Regions from separate parts of the Embleya sp. NPDC020886 genome, predicted to be linked through region 3. Evidence: riboswitches for the same ligand, from Rfam matches in the RefSeq annotation. Region 3 holds a riboswitch; each other region holds the start of a gene.

Region 1 (5,489 bases), on a different contig from region 3:
CTGTGTAGGCGTGGTGGTGGTTGCGGTGGTAGGCGTGGCGTAGGTCGGCGAGGCGGGCTTGGTAGGTGTCGGGCGCGTCCCGGTGGCCTGCGAGATGTGCGTCGACGGTTTGACCGGCGGTGAGGCCGGTGTACAGGGCGGTGAGGATGCCCTGGGCGGACACCGGGTCGAAGGCGGTTGCGGCGTCGCCCGCGGCGATCCAGCCCGGGCCGCAGACCCGGTCCAGGTGGGCGCCGTGTGCGGGGGCCCGGCGCGGGAGTACGGGCGACGGCAGGGGCCACCCGGCCAGTCGTCGGCCGATCTCGGTCGTTTCGGCGAGGCGGGCCCGGAAGCCGGCCGAGTCACCCGCTCGCGCGGTGGGCAGATCGGCGTCGGTGAAGTAGGCCACCAGGCGCCGATTGCCGGGCACCAGCGCGGTGTACCACCAGCCGTCCGGCCCGGATTCGACCACCGTACTCGCGTCGGCGTCGCACGCGGTGGGATCGACCAGGGTCAGGTGCAGCGCGACCAGGGCGTCGTGGGTGTGCCGGCGGGCGCCGCCGCTTCCGGTCGCGACCGCCGCTCGGCGCCCGGTCGCGTCGACGACCCAGTCGCAGCACACCACTTCGCGCCGGTCGGGCCGACCCAGCGGCACCGACCAGGTGCCGTCCGGCCGGCGCATCGGCGCGCCGACCGGGGTGCGCTCGGCCACCTCGGCACCGGCCGCCCGGGCGCCGTCGCGCAGGCGGCGGTCGAACAGCGGGCGATCCAGGTGCCGGCCGGGCCCGTTCGGGTCGTCGATCGCGGAGACCGTGACCGGCTGCGGCGACCCCCACACGGACAGCGTGGCGTAGCAGGGCAGATGGCCCGCCCCGGGTACGTGCTCGCCGACCCCCAGGTCGGCCAGCAGCACCCGGGCCGCCCCCGGCAGCGCCTCGCCGATCGCCGGCGGCCCGCCACCCGCGTCGGCGAGCAGCACCGAACGACCCGCACGTGCCAGCGTGATCGCCGCCGCGGCGCCGGCCGGCCCGCCACCGGCGACCACGACGTCGTACCGCCGCCGGGCCGGCGGCGCCCCGACCCCGGTCACGGGCGAAGTCCGCACGAGCCGACGCCGCTCACCCGCACGGCACCTCCACCGCCACGCCGTTCGCGGGCAGGTCCGTGCCGCCACGCGGATGCGGCTCCCGTCACTGCGAATCCAGGTAGGGATCGATGTTGTCGACGTAGCCCACCGTGACGTCCGCTGCGTGTTGCCCCGTGGCCTCGGCGACATCGCGGATCACCGGCTCGTCGGGGGCCGGTTCCGGGACGTGCACGTTCACCAGGTTGTTGGCGTCCCGGGCCTGGTCGAACGGCGGTTGCGGCGGCGACTCGACCTGCATGCGGGCCGGGAAGCGGCCGTCGCCGACCGTGTAGGGCCGCACTTCGACGATGCCGAGCTTGTACCAGCCGTCGATCATCTGTCGGCGCTGCGCCTCGGGCGTGGTCCCGGTCAGTCCGCGCAACCACACCGCGCGGTGCGTGAACGCGGCCTCGCGATCGCTCGAACCGCCACTGTCCGGCCGGTTGACCTTCTCGTAGTCGCTTTGTTTGAGCACGTGGTTGGGCACCCGTGCGGGCCAGAACGTCGGTACGTACGGGTCGTAACGCGGCCCGAGTCCGGCCTGCGACTCGTAGCCCGCGCGGCAGCCCGCCGTGTCGGTCTGCCAGGGCACCGCCATCCATCGACTGAGGTCACCCGGTCCCTGCGCGTACAGCGGGCCGTCGGGGGCCAGCGCCTTGTCCGGGGTGAGCGTGTTGCCGTAGTCCGGATCGGGATCGCCCTCGGGCCGCGCCCTGATCCGGAACGGCTCGGCGAACATCGTCGCGTGCCGGATCGGCCAGGTCACCTCGATCCCGGGATGGAACGCGTCCGCGACGCAGAAGTCCAACGCGGCCCGATCCAGCAGCCCCGGTTGCGCGGCCGGCGGCGCGTCCTCCACGCGGTGCGGGTAGCCGGCGAACGGCGACGCGTCGAAGTTCCCCTGCGACCAGGCCAGCAGCAGCCGGTCCTGGGTCGGCGACAGTGTCATGTACTGGCGCACCGTCCGAGGCACACTGGCCATGCCGTCGCCGTAGAGCCAGGGCCACGGCATCGGCGACTTGTCGTCGCGGTTGTAGTCGCGCAGCGCGGTGTACACCTGCCGGCGCACCTCGCGATGCTCGATCGCCGGACTGGACAACCGGCGCAACGCCTCGGGGGCGAGGAAGTACTCCGGACCGGCCCAGCCGAATTTGGCCGCGAACCCGGCGTTGACCCACTGGAGTTCGCAGAACCGGCGCAGGATCGGTTCGATGTGCTCGCCGAACGAGACCCGGGCCGGGAACGGCAGTTGGCCGGTGCCGACGAACACGTCGAAGAGCAGGTCGTAGAGGGTGCGTACGGTGCGCAGGTCCGGCGCGAAGTTGGGTGGCGCGACCACCACCCAGGCCGGATCCACCGGCACCGAGACGCCGTCGATGGTGACCGACGCGGTCACCGGCCCATCGGAAATGTCGTCGTACCAACCGTCGTTGTTCGTTACCGAGGCCGGCGGCGTGTGATCGGGCGAGCCGGCGGCGCCGAGCCCGCCGAGCACCACCAGTCGGCCGTGCTCGTCCGTGCGCATCTCGCCCAGCGGGACGTCGACCCGACCCAGGAAACGGCCGCCGGTGAACGGCACCCGCCCACCGGGCGTGGCGTTCAGCGTCTTGCGGCCGGGATCGATCACCAGCGACCGGCGATCGGTGACGCTCGGATTGCGCCGCGCGGACGGCCTGGCCGCCGGATCCCGCGAGTCCGGGATGTCCAGCGGGAGCTGGAACTGGTACCACGCGGCCTTGCGATTGGCCACGTGTACGCCCCAGGTGATCCGGGTGCCCGGGTCGGCGACCGTCACCTCGCGCACCACGTGCCCGTCGGCGGCGTGGCCGTACAGCCGGAATCGGGCCGCCTGGCGCTTGATCGCGCCGTCCGCGTCCTTGGTGAAGCCCGGTGGGGTGGGCTCCGGGTCGGGGGTTTCGGGTCCGTAGTACCAGCCGTCCGGGCGCGTGCTGTTGCCCACGCGCGCAATGCCGATGGCCGGATGGATGCGTACTCGGACGATGCGGTCGTCCGTTCGCCTGTTGCCGTCCCGATCGCTCACAGCACTCCCGTTGCTCTCGTCCGCCCACACCGCCGGGCCCCAGGGGCCCATCCGGGGTGTGCTGGTTCCGACGTGCGATCACACGCCGGGTACGCGCGCAACTCCACGCTGTCCAACCACGATCGCCGAACGCAAGACCCAGTCGGGTGACACCTTCCGGCGGACCCCGGCCGGCCCGGTGCGCCCGATCGGCTCTGCGCCGCCGACCTCGGATCCGCCGTCCGGGTGACGAACGGCACGGTGGGGACCGTGGGTCGACGGTTGTCCGCAGGGTGCGCTCTCTCATACGCTCCGGACGCCGACAGGTTCGTCGGCGCACCGCGATCCGTACGGATCGACTTGCCACAACTGCATGTTCGAAGCCCAGGGGAAGCCGGTCGAAATCCGGCGCTGTCCCGCAACCGTGGGTGGTGATCGACAGGTCGCCACGAGTCGGAATGCCTGGGTTGCTCGATCTCGAAGGCTCCAGGTGTCGTGGACTGCACGCTGAAGCCCGGATTCCGCGGCCGATGCCTGCCTTCGGCCGGATGCCGGGACTCGTCGTTCCCGCCGTCCGCGCCCGCGTCCACCGCACGAAGGGAATCCGTCCGTGAAGCTTTTCCGGAACAAGGGGCGTATCGGCCGACTGGTCGGCGCATTGGCCCTGTTGGTGCTGCCCGCCACCGCGCAGGTCACCGCGGCGGCGCCGAGCGCGTACGCCGTGGACACCACCAAGGGCAGCGCCGGGGTCTGCCCGAGCAACGACGGCGTGACCGTGATCGTCGACTTCCAGGAACTCGGCGGTGCCACGATCGTGCGTTGCGCGCCGGGTGACCAGGCCACCGGACTGGCCGCGCTCAAGAACGCCGGATTCGAGACAGCCGGTACCGCCCGCTGGGGCGAGGCGTTCATCTGTCGGATCGAGAACAAGCCCGGCCCGGCCACCGAACCCTGCCTGAACACGCCGCCGGCCAACGCCTATTGGTCCTACTGGCACGCGCCGAACAACGGCACCTGGACGTACAGCTCGTGGGGTGCGTCCAACCGCAAGCCCCCGCCGGGCAGCTTCGAGGGTTGGTCCTTCGCCAAGGACCGGACCGCGTCGACCAACCCGCCGCCGCGAGTGGCCCCTTCGCGGTAGGTCGATCGAACTCCGGCCCACCCGGGGCACTCGGTGCCCCGGGCCCCGCGTCGTCGCCCGCCCGGATCGGCGAGCGGCGACGCGGGTGTTGCGAATCCTGGTCAGGACGCGGACGACGGGCAGTGCAGGGCCGGCGCGCCCGGCCGGGCCCCGGCGGCGGTCAGGTCGGCGAAGCCGGTGCCGGCCAGGCCCAATACCGCCTGGGCGGTGGCCCGGGTGGCGGTGGCCGGGTCGAACCCGGTCGCGTCGTACGCGATCGCGCCTCGCGTGGCGGGCGGGCCCGAGCAACCCACCTGACGCCCGCCGAGGAACTGCCGCGCGGTCAGCCCCGGCAGCACCCGCCACGAGGAGAGCAGCGCCTGCCCGGCCAGGCCGGTGCTGTTGGCGTTGGACGTGACGGCGCCCGGCGTGGCGAAGCCGCCGTCGGAAAGCTGGTGCGCGACCAGCCAGTTCAGTCCGGCGGCGGCCTCCTGGTGGCGGCCCGTGGCGGCCAGCGCCTGCACGCTCATCGCGGTCGAGTCGGCGTCGGCGGTGCACGTCGCGAGGCCGAAGTTCAGCGGGAAACCGCCGTCGGCGCAGTGCGCGCCGGCCAGGAAGTCGACCGCTGCGGTCGGTGCGCCGGCGGGTGTGCGGTCCAGGGCGAGCAGAGCGAGCGACTGGCTGAAAGCGTTGCTGTAGTCGCCCCACGGCGAGGTGTCGGTGAACCGGCCCGAGGGTTGTTGCAGCGCGCGCAGCCGGGTCGGCAGGTCCACGCCGCCGAAGTTGCCAGGGTTCGTCCCGCGCACTTCGGCCGCGAGCAGCACCTTGGCGGTGGCGCCGGCGTAGGCGTTGGTGGTGCCGTCGCCGATGTAGCCGGACAGGATCTCCGGACGGGCCAGCCACGCGGTGGCCTTGGCACCGTTCTGCTCGGCCACCCCGGCGGCGGCGAACGCCAGCACCGCGTCGATGGTCAGCCCCTGGTCGGGGTAGGTCACCCCGTCGAAGGTGGCCTCGAAGCGCTCGCCGTCCACGAGTTGCCGGGCCAGCCAGCCGGCTGCGGCCTGAGTGCGATTGCCGGCCGGGAGCGAAGCGGTTGCCGACCGGTCGGCCGGCGTGGGGGCGGCGCCCGCGGTCGCGGGTACGACGGCGGTCGCGGCGGCGAGGAGCAGACCGCCGAAGAGGGCGGAGATCCTCCGGCCGGGGCGGGTGAGCGTCATGGTGAAGCCTTTCCGGGCCTGCGACGC
Region 2 (5,489 bases), on a different contig from region 3:
GTCGGGTGATCACCGCGCCTGGAACGACACTTGGAACGACACCTGGAACGACACCCTGAAGGGCGCCTTGAGGCGTCACCCACACGGCTCAGCCGTTGATCAGAAGCGATCATCTCCGGACCTGGGACGACGGGCCCGTTGCCTAACCGTCACGTTTGCGCCGACCCCAACCGGCTAGGGGCTCACTACGGCCCGGACACGCTCACCCCCAGGCGGACGTCATGTACTTGGTTCTCGCCCTGCTTGCACTGATTGTGATGTTCCTGCTGATACCCGGGCTGGCCTGGCTGGAGGACCACATGTTGGGGCCCCAGGCCCTGCCGAATCCGACACCCGTACCGCCGACCACACGACCGGCGGTCGAACCCGCCACCGCGACCGCCGCCGTGCTGCCCACCGTCGCGCTGCCCGCCGTGCCTCGACCGACCGGGCACACCGTGCGATCGGGACGGGCCCGGCACGCCCGCCGCCCCGATTCGCCGATCGCCTACCGGCACCACATCGGTCGCCGACGCCCGCCCCGAGCCCCGGTCCTTCGTTGACCACAGGCGCACCGTCCCGGAGGCGACCCTGAGCGAGCCCCCCGCGCCGCCGCCGGTGCGTATCGAATCCGTACCGCCCGAACTGGGCTCCCCGCTGGGCGCCGCGCCGCTGTCCGCGCACTCCGACGTCTGGCATGTGCGCGGCAGCGGCGCCGACGCGGTGCTCAAACTCGCGACGCCGGACGGTACGGCGTCCGCCAATCCGCGCTACTGGGCCCGTGAGGTCGAGGCGTACGAGAGCGGCTTCGCGCCCACCGTGTACGCCGCCTTCGGGCTGACCGCGCCCCGGGCGTTGCGGGCCGACCGGCGACCGGACGGGTCGGTGGCGCTGTGGCTCGACTACGTGCGAGGGCGGTCCGGGACCACGTGGGACCTGCCCCGATGGATCGATTTCGCCCGCCGACTCGGCGCCGCGCAGGCCGCGCCGCGCCCGGACGCACCGCTCTGGTTGTTCGAACCCCCGTCCCCGGTCGGACCGCTGGCGGAACGCGCCGCCGAACTGCCGTACGTACCGTGCCACCTGGATCTGCGTCCGGTGAATCTGATCGCGCGGGAGGAGGACTTCGTGCTGTTGGACTGGTCGCATGTGGGCTACGGGCTGCCGGGCGAGGACCTGACCGGGTTGATCCTGGCCCACGCGGCCGAGCCGGAGTCGGCCTCGGAGCTCAATGCCGCGTTGCCGGCCGAGTACGCGCGGGGCGCGGGGCGGTCGGAGGCGGACGTACGGGTCGCGATCGCCGCGACGGCGCCCGCGAGGTACGGGCCCGGCGCGGACGAGGCGACCCGACGGGTGTTGCGGATGTGGACGCGGGAGGCGGCGGCCGGCTGAGCGCCCGGGAGCCGGGTGCCGGCGGGTCGTCGCGCCCTCGTCCCTATCGGCGCGACCTGCGGAGCGCCCAGATCAGGACCAGGACGGTCGTCGCCGCGGCGATGGCGGCGGGGATCGGACGGCTGCGGACCTCCGCCGCGCCGGCCAGGCTCGCGTGCCGGAGCGGGTCGGGGGTGTGGTCGAAGAGCTGGTTGCCGGCCGCGTGGCCGACCTCGACGGTGCGGTCCTTGGCGTGGCCGACCCGGTTTCCCGCCACCTCGCGGGCCCGGGCGGCGCCGTGGCCGGCGGCTTCCTTGACCTGCTCGGCGCGGTGGCCGGCGGCCTCTTTGACCTGTTCGGCGCGGTGGCCGGCGGCTTCCTTGGCCTGTTCGGCCCGGCGCTCGACGGCCTCCTTGGCCTGTTCGGCCCGGTGGCCGGCGGCCTCCTTGACCTGCTCGGCCCGGCGCTCGACGGCCTCCTTGGCCTGTTCGGCGCGATGTCCGGCGGTCTCCTTGGCCTGTTCGGCGCGGTGCACGGCGGCCTCCTTGGCCTGCGCGGTCCTGTGTCGGGTGGTCTCCTTGGCCTGGTCGGCCCGGTCGCGGACCGCGTCCTCGGCCGACTCGGCCCGGTCGGCCACGGCGGCCGCGATCCGTTGCGCCCGGCGCCGGGTGCGCGGCGCGGCGCGGTCGATCCGCTCGGCCGCCTCGCCGACCTTGCGGTGGATCGCCTCGGGCGGCTCGGCCTGGGTCAACTCCTCCACGGCGTGGTCCACTTGCTCCTGTTTGTGGCCGGGGGTGCGCTCCTGCCGGGGAAGCTCGGACGGCACGCGGGGTTCGACGACGGAATCGGCGGGCGGTGGCACGGTCGGGTCGACGGCGATCTCGTCGGGCTCGCGCGACGCGGACCTGCCGCCGGGCTCTCGGCCTGGGGTACTCATCGGTGCGTACTCCTCTTCACGGTCTCGATGTCCTCGCGTCATCGCCGAGGACCGCGCGCCCTGCGTCTGCCCGGCGAACGGCCGGTCATTCGTCCTCGGCGGCCCTTCGACGGCCGGGGCCGTCTCCCCGATCCTGCCGGGGGCGCAGACCCGGCAGGACCGAGGACACGGTCCCGGCGTTCGGTGCGTCGATGCCGGAATCGGTGTCTCCGGGACGAGGCTAGGAAAGTCCGCGCCGCAGATCCGGGAATGTCACCCGGATGCGCGGCGGCGTGTCCGATGGATCACCCGCTCGGCCGGATCCGGAGCGCGTCCCGGGGGCCGAGCGGGCGATCGTACGCGGTCAGTGTGCGCCGTCACGCCCGCGCGCCGACGACCCGATCCGGACCCGGGTCGGTTGCGGCGGCTTGTCATGGAAGACGCAGTCGCCGCACGTACCGCCGCCGGGAATCCGGTAGTACAGGCAGCACGTGGTGCGCCGGAACGCGCCCAGGGCGCCGTGCAGCCCACTCCCTCGCAGCAGGCCCGTGGCCAACAGACCGTCGGCGAACGACCGGGTCGTCGTCACGAGCTCCGGCTCGTCCGGCGCCGGGTGCCGGTGCAGCACCCGGGCCGCACCCACCAGCGCCGACGCGGCGTTGCCGGCCAGCAGGCGCTCCGCGATCGGCACCACCGCCCGAGTGGCCCGGGCCAGCGGCACCAGGTGCGCGGTCATCACCGCGGCGTACACCCGGTCGATCCCGGCCCGGTTTGCGAGCACCGGCGTCGGGATCGGATCCGGCGCCCACAGTTCGATCGCACCGCTCGCCGGGAAGCGCCAGTGCGTCCGGACCGGGTCCAGGTCCGGCACGACCCGACCGAGCACCGCCGCGCCGAGCGCCACCGACCACAACCGCGAGGCCACGCCCAGGTACAGGATCGACGCGGCGACCCGCGGCTCGTCGGTGCGCAACCGGCCCCGCACGTACTCCACCCGGGCCGCCCACGCGTCGGGCGCGGCGCGGTCGTACAACTCGACCAACGGCCGAAAGCCCGCGCCGTCGGCGATCGCTCCGGTCCGCAGCACGAAGTAGGGCCCCACCTCGGCGACTCGGGCCATCGCGTCGCCGACCCCGGGCCGTGCCGCCGAACCGCTCAGCGGTTGTCGCCCGGACGCCACAGCAGATCACCCGCGCCACCCGCGTCGGCCCGTCGGGCGAGCACGAACAGCAGGTCGGACAGCCGGTTGAGGTAGCGCGCGGTGAGCGGGTTCACCGTCGCGGACCCACCCGCCGCCGGTTCGTCCGCCTCGATCAGCGCCCAGGTCGAACGTTCGGCGCGCCGGGCCGCGGTGCGGGCCACGTGCAGCAGGGCCGCGGCAGGGCTGCCGCCGGGCAGGACGAACGAGCGCAGCGTGGGGAGTTCCGCGTTGAACGCGTCGCAGTGCTCCTCCAGCCGGGCCACGTCGGCCTCGGTGATCCGCAGCCGGGTGTCGCCTTCGGCGATCGGCGCGCACAGGTCCGCGCCGACGTCGAACAGGTCGTGTTGCAGTTGGGCCAACACCGCACGGGTCTGCGGCTCCGGGTCGCCGAGCGCGAGCACGACCCCGATCGCCGCGTTGGTCTCGTCCGTGTCGGCGTAGGCCGCCAACCTCGGATCGGTCTTGCACGTCCGGGAGTTGTCGCCCAGCGCGGTGGTACCGGCATCGCCGGTACGGGTGTAGATCCGGCTCAGTACCAAGGACATGGCGGCAGCACCGGCCTCTCTCGGGGAAATCCGCCCCGGTTGGTGAGGTGGCGACGACGTGAGTCTCCTGGCTCTCGGCTCTTCGCTCCTCCCGGCCTTCCCACCCCGTCGCGGGGTCGTGGCCGGTGTGGGAGTCGCTCCCCGATCACAGTGGCGGGACCGCGTCGGATTCACACCGACTTCCTCGTACCGCCGTCGCATAGCGCCTCCCACCATGACACGCGCGCCGGGCCGGGTCCACTGTCGGGCCCGGTCGGTCCACGCTTGTGGGTGAAGCTCGCCGCCGCTCCGCGTGCCGCGTCGCGAACCGGTGGGCACTGCGCACAGGATCGGGGTTCGAGAGCGGCTCCCTCGGCCGGCATCGGATCCGGCGGGCGCCGGCCGACCCATCCCAGATCCGGCCGTGTCCGGACCAGAGTGCCGGAGGATTGTGTGGCCACGGTTTCCGGAACACCCGAACCGGCCGTCCGGATGCGTCGAGTCGGTGTGGTGCTCGTGTGTTGCGCGGTGTTGTTCGGTGTGGGCGCCGGGTGCCCCGCCGTTGCCGTGGTGCCCATCCCGTCGCTGCCGCCCGTGGTCGCCGGCCCGGCCGGCGACTCCGCTCCGGGCTCGCGTGTCGACCGGGTACGGCCGAACGGCGGGTTCGGAGCGCCGATGCCGGCCGCGCCGCGGGCCGTCACGGATCGGGTCGGCACTCGCGCCGGGCAGTCGGTGGACGTCCCGGTGCTGGCCGGCGACACCGGTGAGGGGCTGGCCCTGGTGTCGCACACCAATCCCGAGCACGGTCTGGTCCTCGACGTCGAGGGCGCTCCGGACGAGGGCACGACGGAGGCCGTGTTGCGCTACACGCCGGGGCCGGGCTTCGCCGGGCGCGACGGCTTCCACTACACGATCGTCGACCGGCTCGGCCGCCAGGCCACCGCGACCGTGCGGATCGACGTGGCGGCCGATCCGGGAGCGGCGGAACGGGCGGTCGAGCCGAGGACGGGCCGGCTCGGCGTGCATCGCGGCGTCGACGAACTGCGGGCGCCGGCGGCCGTGACGCGGCAGGGCGGGCACGATTCGGGCGGCGGACTGTTGCTGTCGGCCTTCCTGGGCTCGGCGTTGCTCGGCGCGGGCATCCTGGGTTGGGTGGCGCACCGTCGGCCGGGGCGGCGGCAGGTGCGCTGAACGGGTGGTGATCGGCGGGCCGATTGCCGGGCCGGTCACCGAACCGATCACTGAAGCGATCGGGAAGCGACCGGGAAGCAGTCGGGACCCGATCACCGGGCCGTTCGCCGCGCTCGGCGCACCCGGTCAGGGCTTTCGGGCCTCCCGGGCCTCCCCGGCCTCGCGGGTCAACCGGTAGAGCCCGTACAGCACTTCGGCGATGCCGACGATCAGCAGCACGACGCCGATCTTCCCGAGCGCGATCACGGGTGTGTCGACGTCGTCCGCGAACAGCTTCAGGGCCGCGCCCACCAGCGCGCTCGCCAGG
Region 3 (5,489 bases):
GTGACCATGAGCTTCATTCGCCGACCTCCCGCAGTCGTGCCGCCGCGGTCTCCGGCGGTACGTCGCTGATGAACACACCCATCCCGGATTCGCTCCCGGCAAGGTACTTCAGCTTGCCCGGTGCCCGGCGAATCGAGAAAAGCTCCAGGTGGAGCGCGAAGTCGATCCGGCCCGAGCGCACCGGCGCCTGCTGCCAGGCGGCGATGTACGGCGCGGGCTCGCCGTCGAAGAGCCGATCGAAGCGGCCGAGGAGATCCAGGTACATCGGCCCGAACTCGGCGCGCGCGGCCTCCTCCAGCGCGAGCAGGTCCGGCACCCGGCGGTTCGGATACAGGTGCACCTCGTACGGCCACCGCGCGGCGGCGGGCACGAACGCGGTCCAGTGCTCGCCCTCGGCCACGATCCGCGACCCGTCCGCCCGCTCCGCGGCGAGCACGTCCTCGAACAGGTTGCGGCCGGTGCGGTGCCGGTGTGCGGCCGTGCTCGCGACCATGGTGGCCGTGCGCGGCGTGACGAACGGGTAGGCGTAGATCTGCCCGTGCGAGTGCGGCAGCGTGACGCCGATCTCCCGACCGCGGTTCTCGAAGCAGTACACCTGCTCGACGCCGGGCAGCGCGGACAACTCGGCGGTGCGATCGGTCCAGGCGTCCAGCACCAGGCGCGCGCGCTCGGGGGTGAGATCCTTGAAGGACGCGTCGTGTTCGGGGGTGAAGCACACCACCTCGCACCGTCCGCCGGACGGCCGGCGCGGGAACGGGTCGCGGTCCCAGCCGGGTTCGGGCCGGTCGGCCGCGCCGGGCCCGGACACCGACGAGCCGGACATCGACGGGAAGCGGTTCTCGAAGACGACCACCTCGTAGTCGGCCTCGGCGACCTCGGTGGCCCGCTCGGGCGTGGACGGACACAGCGGGCACGCGTCGGCGGCGGGCAGGTGGGTCCGGGTCTGCCGATGCGAGGCGACCACGACCCATTCGTCGAGCAGTCGGTCGTAGCGCATCTCGGACCCGCTCACCACGGGCGCGAGATCTCGCGGGTCGACGGCGGTGCGGACCGCGTCGTCCCGCGTGTCGTAGTAGACGATCTCGCGACCGTCGGCCATGACGGCCTGAGTCTTCTTCATGTCTCCAATTTTGCGAAGCTTTCCAAAACTTGTCAATGAGAAAGCGATGAGAAGACTCTGGGAAAGTCCTGAGACCCCGAGATGCCTGCCAATCCCGTCGAATCGCATCGTCATATCGGCGGCCCCGGCTGCGGTTTGACAAGTTTCGGAAGGTGTCCGCAAGATGCTGCCCATGCCTGACGACGACACCGACGGTCTGCCCGCCGAGGGCCGCCGCGCCCGGATGGCCGCGACGATCGCGGACCGCGGCTTCGCCAAGGTCACCGACCTGGCCGAGGCGTTCGGCATCTCGCGGGTGACGGTCCGGGCCGACCTGGAGGTGTTGGAGCGCCAGGGCCGGCTGCGCCGGGTCCGCGGCGGTGCGATGTTCACCGGCCGCGATCCCCGGGTCGAGCCGTCCTTCGAGGAGGCGCTGACCTCGGCGTCGCCCGCGAAGACGCTGATCGGGCGGGCCGCCGCGGCGCTGGTGTCGCCGTCCGAGAGCGTGGTCCTGGACGTGGGCACCACCACCACGTTCGTGGCCCGCGCCCTGGTGGACCGCGGCGACCTGCGCGACCTCGTGGTGTTCACCAACGGGCTGACCATCGCGCTGGAGCTGGAGCGGGCCATCCCCCGGTTCTCCGTCGTGGTCACCGGCGGCACGCTGCGTCCGTTGCAGCACTCGCTGATCAATCCGCTCGGTGACCACATCCTGGAGCGCATCCACGCGGACACGGTCTTCCTCGGCTGCAACGGCGTGCACCCCACGGGTGGCATCACCAACGTGAACCTGCCCGAGGCCGAGGCCAAGCGGGCGATGTTGCGGGCCGCCGGGCGTCGGGTCGTGGTCGCCGACGGCTCGAAGCTGGGCCGGATCGAACTCGCCGAGGTGTGCCCGCTGGCGGACATCGACCTGCTGATCACCAGCGGCCCGGCCGACCGGGACACGCTCGACGCGCTGCGCGACGCCGGGTTGGAGATCCTGGTCGCCCAGTAGCGGCCGAAGTCGTCGGGCGGCAGCCGAAGTCGCCCGAGCGGCAGCCGAAAAAGCACCCTCGCTCGGCCGCCGCGGCGCCCGTGGTTAGGCTGCCCTTGCGAACGGTTCACCCGGCTTCGACCGATTCCGGGTGTCGCAAGAGGGAATCCGGTGCGAATCCGGAACTGCCCCGCAGCGGTAAGTGGGAACGAAAGTCGCCATCAGCACTGGGCCCGGTGAAACGGGATCCGGGAAGCGGCGACCGGTAGGACGACCCGGTCACACACCCGTGGCCCGCGGAACCCGCCCACGAGTCCGAAGACCTGCCGTCGCCCGCGTTCGCCTCGCGCACGCGGACTTCCGGGACCTCGCGGGCGGGTTCGTCGGACGACGGCGCCGAGCGGTGTCCGCCGCCGCGCTCCCTCCCTCCCGAGTTCCCCCGACGAGGACTCGCAAGGGAGAGCTTCGACGATGCCGACGCCGATACGAACGCGGACACCGATGGGCCGCAGCCGACACTCGTGGGCCGCGGCGGTCGCCGCGCTCGCACTGTTCGCGACCGCGTGCGGCGGGGCGGTGCAGGACAAGAAGGCGAGCGCCCCCGCACCCACCGCGTACAAGCCGTACACCGACACCGACAACTGCGGTGTGAGCACGACCTACGACCGGCCGCCGCAGCGCGCCGCCACGCTCACCTCCAACGCCACCGAGCTGATGCTCGAACTGGGCCTGGCCGACAAGATGGTGGGCACCGCGTACCTCAAGGGCCGCACCATCGGCGACAGATACCGGGAGGCGTACGGGCGCATCCCGGTGCTCGCCGACGCGCAACCCTCGCTGGAGAAACTGCTCGAAGCCACGCCCGACTTCGTCTACTCGGGCTACCCCGACGGCTTCTCCGAGTCGTCCGGCCACACCCGCGCCCGACTCGGCGAACTGAACATCAAGACCCACCTCAATCCCGAGGGCTGCGCCAAGGCACCGGTCACCTTCGAACAGCTCTACGGCGAACTGCGCTCCATCGGCGGCATCTTCGGCGTGTCCGAGCGCGCCGAAGGCTCCGTCGCCGCACTGCGCGGGCGGCTGGACGCGGTCACCGCGCGGCTCGCGGGCGCCGCACCGGTCAAGGTCTTCGTGTACAACTCCGGCGCCGACGCGGCGCAGACCACCGGCGGCAACTCGATGCTCAACGAGATCATCACCCGCGCCGGCGGCCGCAACGTGTTCGCCGACCTGAACGAGCGCTGGACCAAGGTCTCCTGGGAGCAGGTCGCCGAACGCAAACCGGACGTGGTGCTGATCTACGACTACGTGACGCCGTCGGCGGAGGCCAAGATCACCACGCTCAGGGCCACTCCGGTGCTCGCCGACGTACCCGCGCTGCGGGCGAACGCCTTCCCGGTGATCTCGCTGTCCGTCGCCCAGCCGGGGCCGCGCTCGGTGGACGCGGTCGAGGAACTCGCGAAGCAGCTCCACCCCGACCGGTCATGACGATCGATCGGGACCCGACGGCGGCCCGGATCGCGGTGCTCCGTGGGGAGGGCGCGGCGGCGCCGGACCGGGGCCGGCCGGCCGACGTGCCGGGCGGCCGGGTACGGCTGTCGCTGGTGGTCGGCGTGCTGCTCGTGGCGCTGTTCGCGGCGGCGACGGCCGGGTTGCTGGTGGGCTCGGTGCCGGTGCCGTGGTCGGAGACCTGGCGCATCCTCGCGCATCGCATCGGCGGGGACGCGTGGGTGCAACCGTCCTGGAGCCGCGCCCACGACCTGATCATCGCCGACACCCGGCTGCCCAGGGTGCTGCTCGCGGCCGTCGTCGGCGCGACGCTGGCGGTGGTGGGCATGGTGATCCAGGCGATCGTGCGCAACCCGCTGGCCGGGCCGGACGTGCTCGGTGTCTCCTCCGGCGCGGCCACCGGCGCGGTGCTGGTGATGCGCTGGGGCGTGGCCTCGGTCGGCGGCCTGTCGCTCGGCGCGCTCACCCTCAACGCGGCCGCGTTCGCCGGCGGGCTGATCACCCTGCTCGTGGTGTTCTCGGTGGCCCGCTCCGGTGGCCGGGTCACCGCCGTGCGGCTGGTCCTGGCCGGGGTCGCGGTCAGCGCCGTGTTGTCCTCGCTGACCAGCCTGCTCGTCCTGACCTCGCCGGATCCGCAACTCGCCGCCCAGGTGCTGTTCTGGACGCTGGGCGGGTTCGGCTCGGCCCGCTGGACGCTGCTGCTGGTACCGGCCCTGGCGCTCGCGATCGGCCTGGTCGTACTGCTGCTCCAGGCGCGCAACCTCAACCTGCTGCTGGCCGGGGAGGAGAGCGCCGCCGCACTGGGTCTGGACGTCCAGCGGTTCCGGCAGGGGATGTTCCTGCTCGCGGCGGTGCTCACCGGGGTCGTGGTGGCGGTCAGCGGGGTGATCGGCTTCGTCGGCCTGATGTTGCCGCACGTGGTGCGGCTGCTGGTCGGGGCCGATCACCGGCGGGCGTTGCCGGTCGCCGCGCTGCTGGGTGCGGTGTTCGCGATCTGCGCGGATCTGGTGGCGCGTACGGTGCTCGCTCCCCAGGAGTTGCCGGTGGGCATTGTGACCTCGCTGGTCGGCGGGCCGTTCTTCGTCTGGTTGTTGCGCCGGGACGCGCGCCGGGAAGCGGGGGCACGATGAGCGGCCTCGCCGCGCGGTTGGTCCTGGACGAGGTCGGCTTCGCGGTCGGCGGCCGAAAGCTGGTGGACGCGGTGTCGTTGACCGTGGCACCGGGCGAGGTGTTCGGCCTGCTCGGCCCCAACGGCAGCGGCAAGTCGACCCTGCTGCGCAGCGTCTACCGGGTGAACCGACCGACCTCGGGTCGGGTGCTCCTGGACGACGAGGACGTATGGACACATTCGGCGCGCTGGGCCGCCCGGCGGATCGGCACCGTGCTCCAGGACATGCCGACCGACTTCCCACTGACCGTGCGGGACGTGGTCGCGATGGGCCGCTCCGCGCACAAGGGCCTGCTCGACCCCGACGACGCGGGCGACCGGGCGATCGTGACGGCGGCGGTCGAATTGCTCGAACTCGACGGCCTGACCGAGCGGGCGTTCGCGTCGCTCTCCGGCGGCGAACGGCAACGGGCGCTGGTGGCACGGGCGTTGGTGCAGCAGCCGGGGTTGTTGGTGATGGACGAGCCGACCAACCATCTCGACATCCACCACCAGCTCGGGTTGTTGCGGTTGGTCCGTCGACTGGGCGTGAGCGTGCTGGTGGCGCTGCACGACCTCAACCTGGCGGCGATGTTCTGCGATCGGGTCTGCCTGCTGGCCGACGGCCGACCGGTGGCGAGCGGCACGCCGGCGGAGGTCTTGACGGCGCGCACCATCGAGCGGGTCTACCGGATCGAGACGGAGATCCGGACGCATCCTCGGACGGGGACGCCGTTGGTGGTGGTGTTGTAGGG
Region 4 (5,489 bases), on a different contig from region 3:
CTGGTCGGCGGGGCGCTCGCGATCGTGGGGGTCGTACTGAGCCTGGTGGCCGTGATCGTGCTCGGCCCGCTGCTGGTGCGCACGGTGATCCCGGTGCTCGCGCGGCTCACCGGCCGGCGCGGCGCCGGCATCGATCGACTCGGGCGGGAGAACCTGGTGCGGGACCCCCGACGTACCTCGGCCACCGCGGTGGTCGCCGCGTCCGCGAGTGCGTCAATGGATGCCCGGATCGATCGCACCCTCGGGTCCGACATCACGGTTCAGAGCAGCAAGGGCGACGCCCCGCTGACCGCGGAGGTGGTCGAGGCCGTCCGCCGGGCGCCGGGTGTGGGCCGGGTGATCCGGCTGCGCGAGGCCCGGGTCGAGGTGGTAACCGACGGCGGATCCCGAAACGCGTGGGTACAGGGCGCCGATCCGGACCTGCCCGCGGTCCTGCGGCAGCGGTCGCCGACCGGCGTGCTGCTGCCGGCGCCGCCTCCGGGCACGATCAGCCTGGGCGCCGGATACGCGGCCGGCCTGCGGCTGTCCGTCGGCAGCCCGGTGCGTCTGCGCGGCCCCGCCGGCGCCGAGGCCACCGTGACGGTCGGTGCGCTGCGGGCGCCGGACCCGGCGGGTCGGTCGATCGGCCGTCGGGACGCACCGCTGACCGACCTGGACACGCCGGCCCGGATCGCGCCGGGCGCGCAGGAGGCGATGATCTTCGTCGACGCCGCGCCGGGCACCGAGCGAGCCGCGCTGAAGGCGAGCCTGGCCCGGGCCCTGGCACCGTTCCCCCAGGCCGCGGCCCGCGACCGGGAGGAGTACAAGAACGTGATCCGGGCCGGAATCGACGGGGTGCTCGACCTGGTCTACGCGCTGCTCGGGTTGGCGATCCTGATCGCCGCCCTGGGCGTGGTCAACACGCTCACCCTCTCGGTGCTCGAACGCACCCGGGAGATGGGCCTGTTGCGGGCGATCGGCACCTCGCGCGGGCAGATCCGGCGCATGGTCCGGGCCGAATCGGTGGCACTGTCGGCGTACGGCACGCTCCTGGGACTGCTGCTGGGCGTCGGCTGGGGAGTGACCGCCCGGCGCGGACTGGCCGATCAGGGCCTGGAGGTGCTCGCCGTCCCGTGGTCGACGCTCGCCGTGATCGCAGCCGGATCCGCAGTGGTGGGTGTGCTCGCGGCGCTGCTCCCCGCACGCCGGGCGGCACGGATCCCGGTCCTCACCGCGATCGGGGCACAGTAGTGCGACGCCGAGTCCGGTCCGCCGCCGCACTCGTGCCCACGAGCTCGTGCTCGCCGACTCCGATCAGGACGGGAACTCCCATGTGGCCCAAGCGTTCACCATCTTTCGCCGGCCGCGCACTCGGTCGCCCGGTGCGCCTGTGCGTGCTCACCGGCCTCCTGCTGGGCGGATCCGCGTGTGCCGAACCGGACTCGCCGTCTCAGGCAACCACCCGCCGGGCGCAGTACACCATCGACGCGCCGCTCACCCGGCTCGTGATCGTCGGCGGAGCGGGTCGGGTGCAGGTGGTTCAGGGCGGGCCCGGGTCGGTGCGGGTCACCGAGATCAAGCATTTCGGCACCGCGGAACCCGCAACCGAACACATGTCGGCCGAGGGCACGCTCACGCTGCGGCACACCGTGAGCGGCAGCGCGCAGGTCTCCTACGAGGTGAGCGTGCCGCCGGGGCTCGCGGTCCGGGTCGGCACCACCTCGGGGCAGGTCACGCTGACCGGCCTGTCCGGCGATCTGGACGCGCGGACGGCACAAGGCGGCATCCGCGGCGAGCGGTTGACCACGCGTACGGTCGTCGCCCGGGCCGACCGGGACGCGGTGGACCTGTCCTTCGCCGCGCCGCCCGATCGAGTCGACGCCGAAGGCGACAACGCCCGGGTCCGGCTGCCGGCCGGCACCGCCTACGCGACGGACGCGAGCAGCGAGCACGGCTCGGTCAAGGTCGACGTGGCCCGGGATCCGGCCGCACCGCACCGGGTGCGGGTGCATGCCACGTCCGGCGAGGCGGACATCCTCCACACGCGGTAGCGCCGCCCCGTGCGGCTCCGGCCGATGCGCCGGATGGGGGAGTATCACCTCCTCCGACTCGGCCCGCATCCGGGCCGCTTGGACGTCGCGCGCGACGGCCTGGGCAAGCAGCATCCGCAGCACGAGCCCGACGAGCGCAACCCCCAGGACGGCCATGCCCCGTAGGCGACCTCCGCCGCAGGGACCCACCTTCGGATCCATCCGCGTCTCCACCCGTTGTTCCACCCGTGGGTCCAGGCGCGGAGAGGGTTGCCGGTCCCGAGAGGACCCGGCCGGCGTCGGTGGGCGTGAGCGCCGACGAGGCACGACGAGCGGTTTGGTAGCCTATCGCCGCCGTGGTGTACGGGAAGCCGGTCGAATGCCGGCGCGGCCCTCGCCACTGTAGCCGCGGAGTCCTGCGGCCCTCGCCGACCGCTCCCACAGCGGTCGGGGTCACTGGGTGGATCGGGAACGAGCCAACCGGGAAGGCCGGCTGCGGAACGTCGATGCGGAAGCCAGGAGACCGGCCACGGCGCGACATGTTCCACGAGGGTTGGAGAACACATGCCCCGCGCTGCCCTGCGCCCGTTTCGATTCGAACGTTTCATACCTCCGGCGCGCGCCCCGCGTTCCACGCGCTCCGGACTCGCTGCCGTGGCGATCCTGCTCGTCGGCGCGCTCGGCGCGTGCACGGGTGCCCCCGAGGCCGACAAGCCCGCCGCGGCGGCCGGGAGCAGCCACTCGACGCCGGTGAGCGTGAGCAGGTGCGGCGTCACCACCACCGTGACGTCACCGCCGGCCCGGTTGGTCACCCTCAACCAGGGCGCCACCGAAGTCGCCCTGGCTCTCGATCTACAGACCCGGATGGCCGGGACGGCGTACCTCGACGACGCGGTCCCGGCGCGATGGAAGGCGGCCTACGACACCGTCCCGGTGCTCTCCGAGAAGTACCCGTCCAAGGAGAAACTCCTCGCGGCGCGCCCGGATTTCCTCTACGCCTCCTACTCCAGCGCCTTCACCGACAAGGTGGCGGGCACGCGGGACGAACTGGGTTCCCAGGGCATCACCACCTACCTGTCGCCGTTGGGGTGCGCCGACAGCAAGCAGCAGGCGTCGGCGTCCTTCCAGACGGTGTGGGACGAACTGGGCGATGTCGCCGAGGTGTTCGGTGTCGCACCGCGCGCCGCCGCCATCCGGGATGCGCAGAAGCGGCAACTTGCCGAAGTCACGGCCAAGTCGGCGGGCAAGGGCCTGAACGTGCTCTGGTACGACTCGGGTACCAAGACCCCGTACGTCGGCGCGGGCCACGGCGGACCCCAGCTCGTGCTCGACGCCGTCGGCGCCCGCAACGTCTTCGACACGCTGGCCGGTGGCTGGAAGACCACGAGTTGGGAGCAGGTGGTCGCGGCGGACCCGGACGCCATCGTGCTCGCGGACGCCGGTTGGGACACCGCACAGTCCAAGATCGACTATCTCGAACACGACCCCGTGCTGAACAAGCTCAAAGCAGTGCAGCGCCGTGCGTACGTGGTCGTGCCGTTCTCCGAGTCGACCCCCGGCGTGCTGCTCGCCGACGGTGCCGTCCGGGTCTCGGCCGGCCTGGGCAACCTGACCCCGCGTCCGTGACGGATCGTCCCGCCGCACGGCTCGCGGGCGCGAGCCGTGCGGCGGTGGCCCTGGCCGTCGCCGCCGTACTGCTGTTGTCCACCGTGCTGCTCGGCCTCGCCGTGGGATCGGTCCACGAGCCGCCGCACGTCGTGGCCGACGTGGTGCTGCGCCGACTCGGTCTCGGTGGCTCCGACGTCACGGCGCTGGACGACCGGATCATCTGGCAACTGCGGCTGCCGCGCGTCCTGGGGGCCGCCGCGACGGGCGCGGGACTCGCGGTGTGCGGCGCGGTGTTGCAGACCCTGACCGGCAACGACCTGGCCGACCCCTACCTGCTCGGGATCTCCAACGGCGCCGCCGTCGGCGCGGTCACCGTGATCGTCCTCGGTGTCGGAGTCTCCGGCACCGCGGTGATCGGCGCGCTCCCGGCCGCCGCCTTCGTCGGTGCCCTGCTCGCCGTCCTGGTCGTGCTGACCCTCGCCGGTGCGCACAGCCGGACCCTGCCGGCCTCGCGGACCGTGCTGGCCGGCATCGCGGTGGGGCAGTTGTGCGGCGCGTACACCTCGTTCGTCGTGCTCGTCCTCGGCGACCGCAACGCCGTCCGCGGCGTCATGGAGTGGACGCTGGGCTCGGTGGCCGGGGTGCGGTGGAACACGGCCGTCTTCCTGGTCGTGGTGGCCGTCCTCGGCACGGTGGCGATGGTCGCGGCCGCCCGGGACCTCGACGCGTTCGCGTTCGGCGAGACCGCGGCCCGTTCCGTCGGTGTGCACGTCGAACGCACCCGCTGGGCCCTGATCGCCGCGGCGGCGCTGGTGACCGCATGTCTGGTCGCCAATACCGGCGTCATCGGGTTCGTGGGTCTGGTCGTGCCGCACGTCGTCCGCCTGGTGTGCGGCCCGCGCCATGCCCTCCTGCTGCCCATGTCCGCGCTCGTGGGCGCGTCGCTGCTCGTGGGCAGCGACATCGTGGCGCGCTCGGTGCTCCCGGAGCAGGAGATCCCCGTCGGCGTCGTCACCGCCGGGCTCGGAGCGCCGTTCTTCGCATGGTTGTTGTGGCGCCAGGCGGCCGGCAGGTCGGCCGGGGGGAGTCGGCCGTGATCGTCGTGAACCCGGCGGCGCCGGCCGCCGAAAACGTCGGCGTGCGCGTCGACGGCGCCACGTTGTTGACGGACGTGACGGTCGGCTTCGCCCTCGGTCGGGTGACGGGCCTGCTCGGGCCGAACGGCGCCGGCAAGACGACGCTGCTGCGGGCCCTGGCCGGGCTGCGCCGGCCGCAGACGGGCCGAGTCCTCCTCGACGGCGACGACCTGTACAGCCTCACGGCCCGCCGACGCGCGCGCCGGGTGGCCTTCATGGAACAGCAGGCCGACACCGCGCTGCCGCTGACGGCCCGCCAGGTCATCGACCTGGGGCGCACGCCGCACCGCGGCCGGTGGCCCGTGCTGCCCGGCCTCGCGACCGCACACGAGCAGGCCGTGCTCGCCGAGGCCGCCGCAGCCACCGATGTCGGCGCGCTGCTCGACAGGACCTGGTCGTCCCTGTCCGGCGGCGAGCGCCAGCGCGTGCAACTCGCGCGCGCCCTGGTCCAGGAACCGGAGGTGCTCCTGCTCGACGAGCCCACCAACCACCTCGACCTGCGCTACCAACTCGGCTTCCTCGACACCGTGCGCGGGCTCGGTATCACCACCGTCGCGGCTCTGCACGACCTCGAACTCGCCGCCGCCTACTGCGACGACGTCGCCGTGCTGCTCGAAGGCCGGCTGGTGGCCCATGGGCCCGTCGCCGAGGTGCTCACCTCCGCCACGATCGCGCGCGTCTACGGCGTCGACGCGACCGTGGAGCGGCACCCCTTGCACCACCGACCACACATCCG

Evidence for each region. Region 3 has a riboswitch for cobalamin ahead of ACH4U8_RS16205 (ABC transporter substrate-binding protein). Riboswitches for the same ligand answer to the same signal wherever they lie in the genome.
Region 1: linked by a shared signal. The riboswitch ahead of ACH4U8_RS29450 (flagellar hook-length control protein FliK) and the one ahead of ACH4U8_RS16205 (ABC transporter substrate-binding protein) in region 3 are both predicted to bind cobalamin.
Region 2: linked by a shared signal. The riboswitch ahead of ACH4U8_RS26920 (cob(I)yrinic acid a,c-diamide adenosyltransferase) and the one ahead of ACH4U8_RS16205 (ABC transporter substrate-binding protein) in region 3 are both predicted to bind cobalamin.
Region 4: linked by a shared signal. The riboswitch ahead of ACH4U8_RS41500 (ABC transporter substrate-binding protein) and the one ahead of ACH4U8_RS16205 (ABC transporter substrate-binding protein) in region 3 are both predicted to bind cobalamin.

What each region holds. Positions count from the first base shown of each region.
Region 1 is NZ_JBIRRX010000009.1:263,610-269,098, forward strand. Features, by position in the region: gene ACH4U8_RS29440 (FAD-dependent monooxygenase) at 1-1,069, opposite strand, end outside; gene ACH4U8_RS29445 (LodA/GoxA family CTQ-dependent oxidase) at 1,170-3,176, opposite strand; cobalamin riboswitch at 3,467-3,610, shown strand; gene ACH4U8_RS29450 (flagellar hook-length control protein FliK) at 3,736-4,266, shown strand; gene ACH4U8_RS29455 (peptidase) at 4,368-5,462, opposite strand.
Region 2 is NZ_JBIRRX010000008.1:169,573-175,061, reverse strand. Features, by position in the region: gene ACH4U8_RS26940 (hypothetical protein) at 222-542, shown strand; gene ACH4U8_RS26935 (phosphotransferase) at 598-1,371, shown strand; gene ACH4U8_RS26930 (hypothetical protein) at 1,415-2,287, opposite strand; gene ACH4U8_RS26925 ((2Fe-2S)-binding protein) at 2,631-3,446, opposite strand; gene ACH4U8_RS26920 (cob(I)yrinic acid a,c-diamide adenosyltransferase) at 3,422-4,012, opposite strand; cobalamin riboswitch at 4,073-4,200, opposite strand; gene ACH4U8_RS26915 (Ig-like domain-containing protein) at 4,445-5,182, shown strand; gene ACH4U8_RS26910 (DUF5708 family protein) at 5,309-5,489, opposite strand, start outside.
Region 3 is NZ_JBIRRX010000004.1:254,018-259,506, reverse strand. Features, by position in the region: gene galE (UDP-glucose 4-epimerase GalE) at 1-8, opposite strand, end outside; gene galT (galactose-1-phosphate uridylyltransferase) at 14-1,120, opposite strand; gene ACH4U8_RS16210 (DeoR/GlpR family DNA-binding transcription regulator) at 1,293-2,096, shown strand; cobalamin riboswitch at 2,182-2,421, shown strand; gene ACH4U8_RS16205 (ABC transporter substrate-binding protein) at 2,577-3,566, shown strand; gene ACH4U8_RS16200 (FecCD family ABC transporter permease) at 3,563-4,717, shown strand; gene ACH4U8_RS16195 (ABC transporter ATP-binding protein) at 4,714-5,487, shown strand.
Region 4 is NZ_JBIRRX010000021.1:10,828-16,316, reverse strand. Features, by position in the region: gene ACH4U8_RS41515 (ABC transporter permease) at 1-1,230, shown strand, start outside; gene ACH4U8_RS41510 (hypothetical protein) at 1,311-2,030, shown strand; partial or broken gene ACH4U8_RS41505 (DUF2975 domain-containing protein) at 2,073-2,189, opposite strand; cobalamin riboswitch at 2,331-2,556, shown strand; gene ACH4U8_RS41500 (ABC transporter substrate-binding protein) at 2,664-3,635, shown strand; gene ACH4U8_RS41495 (FecCD family ABC transporter permease) at 3,632-4,714, shown strand; gene ACH4U8_RS41490 (ABC transporter ATP-binding protein) at 4,711-5,489, shown strand, end outside.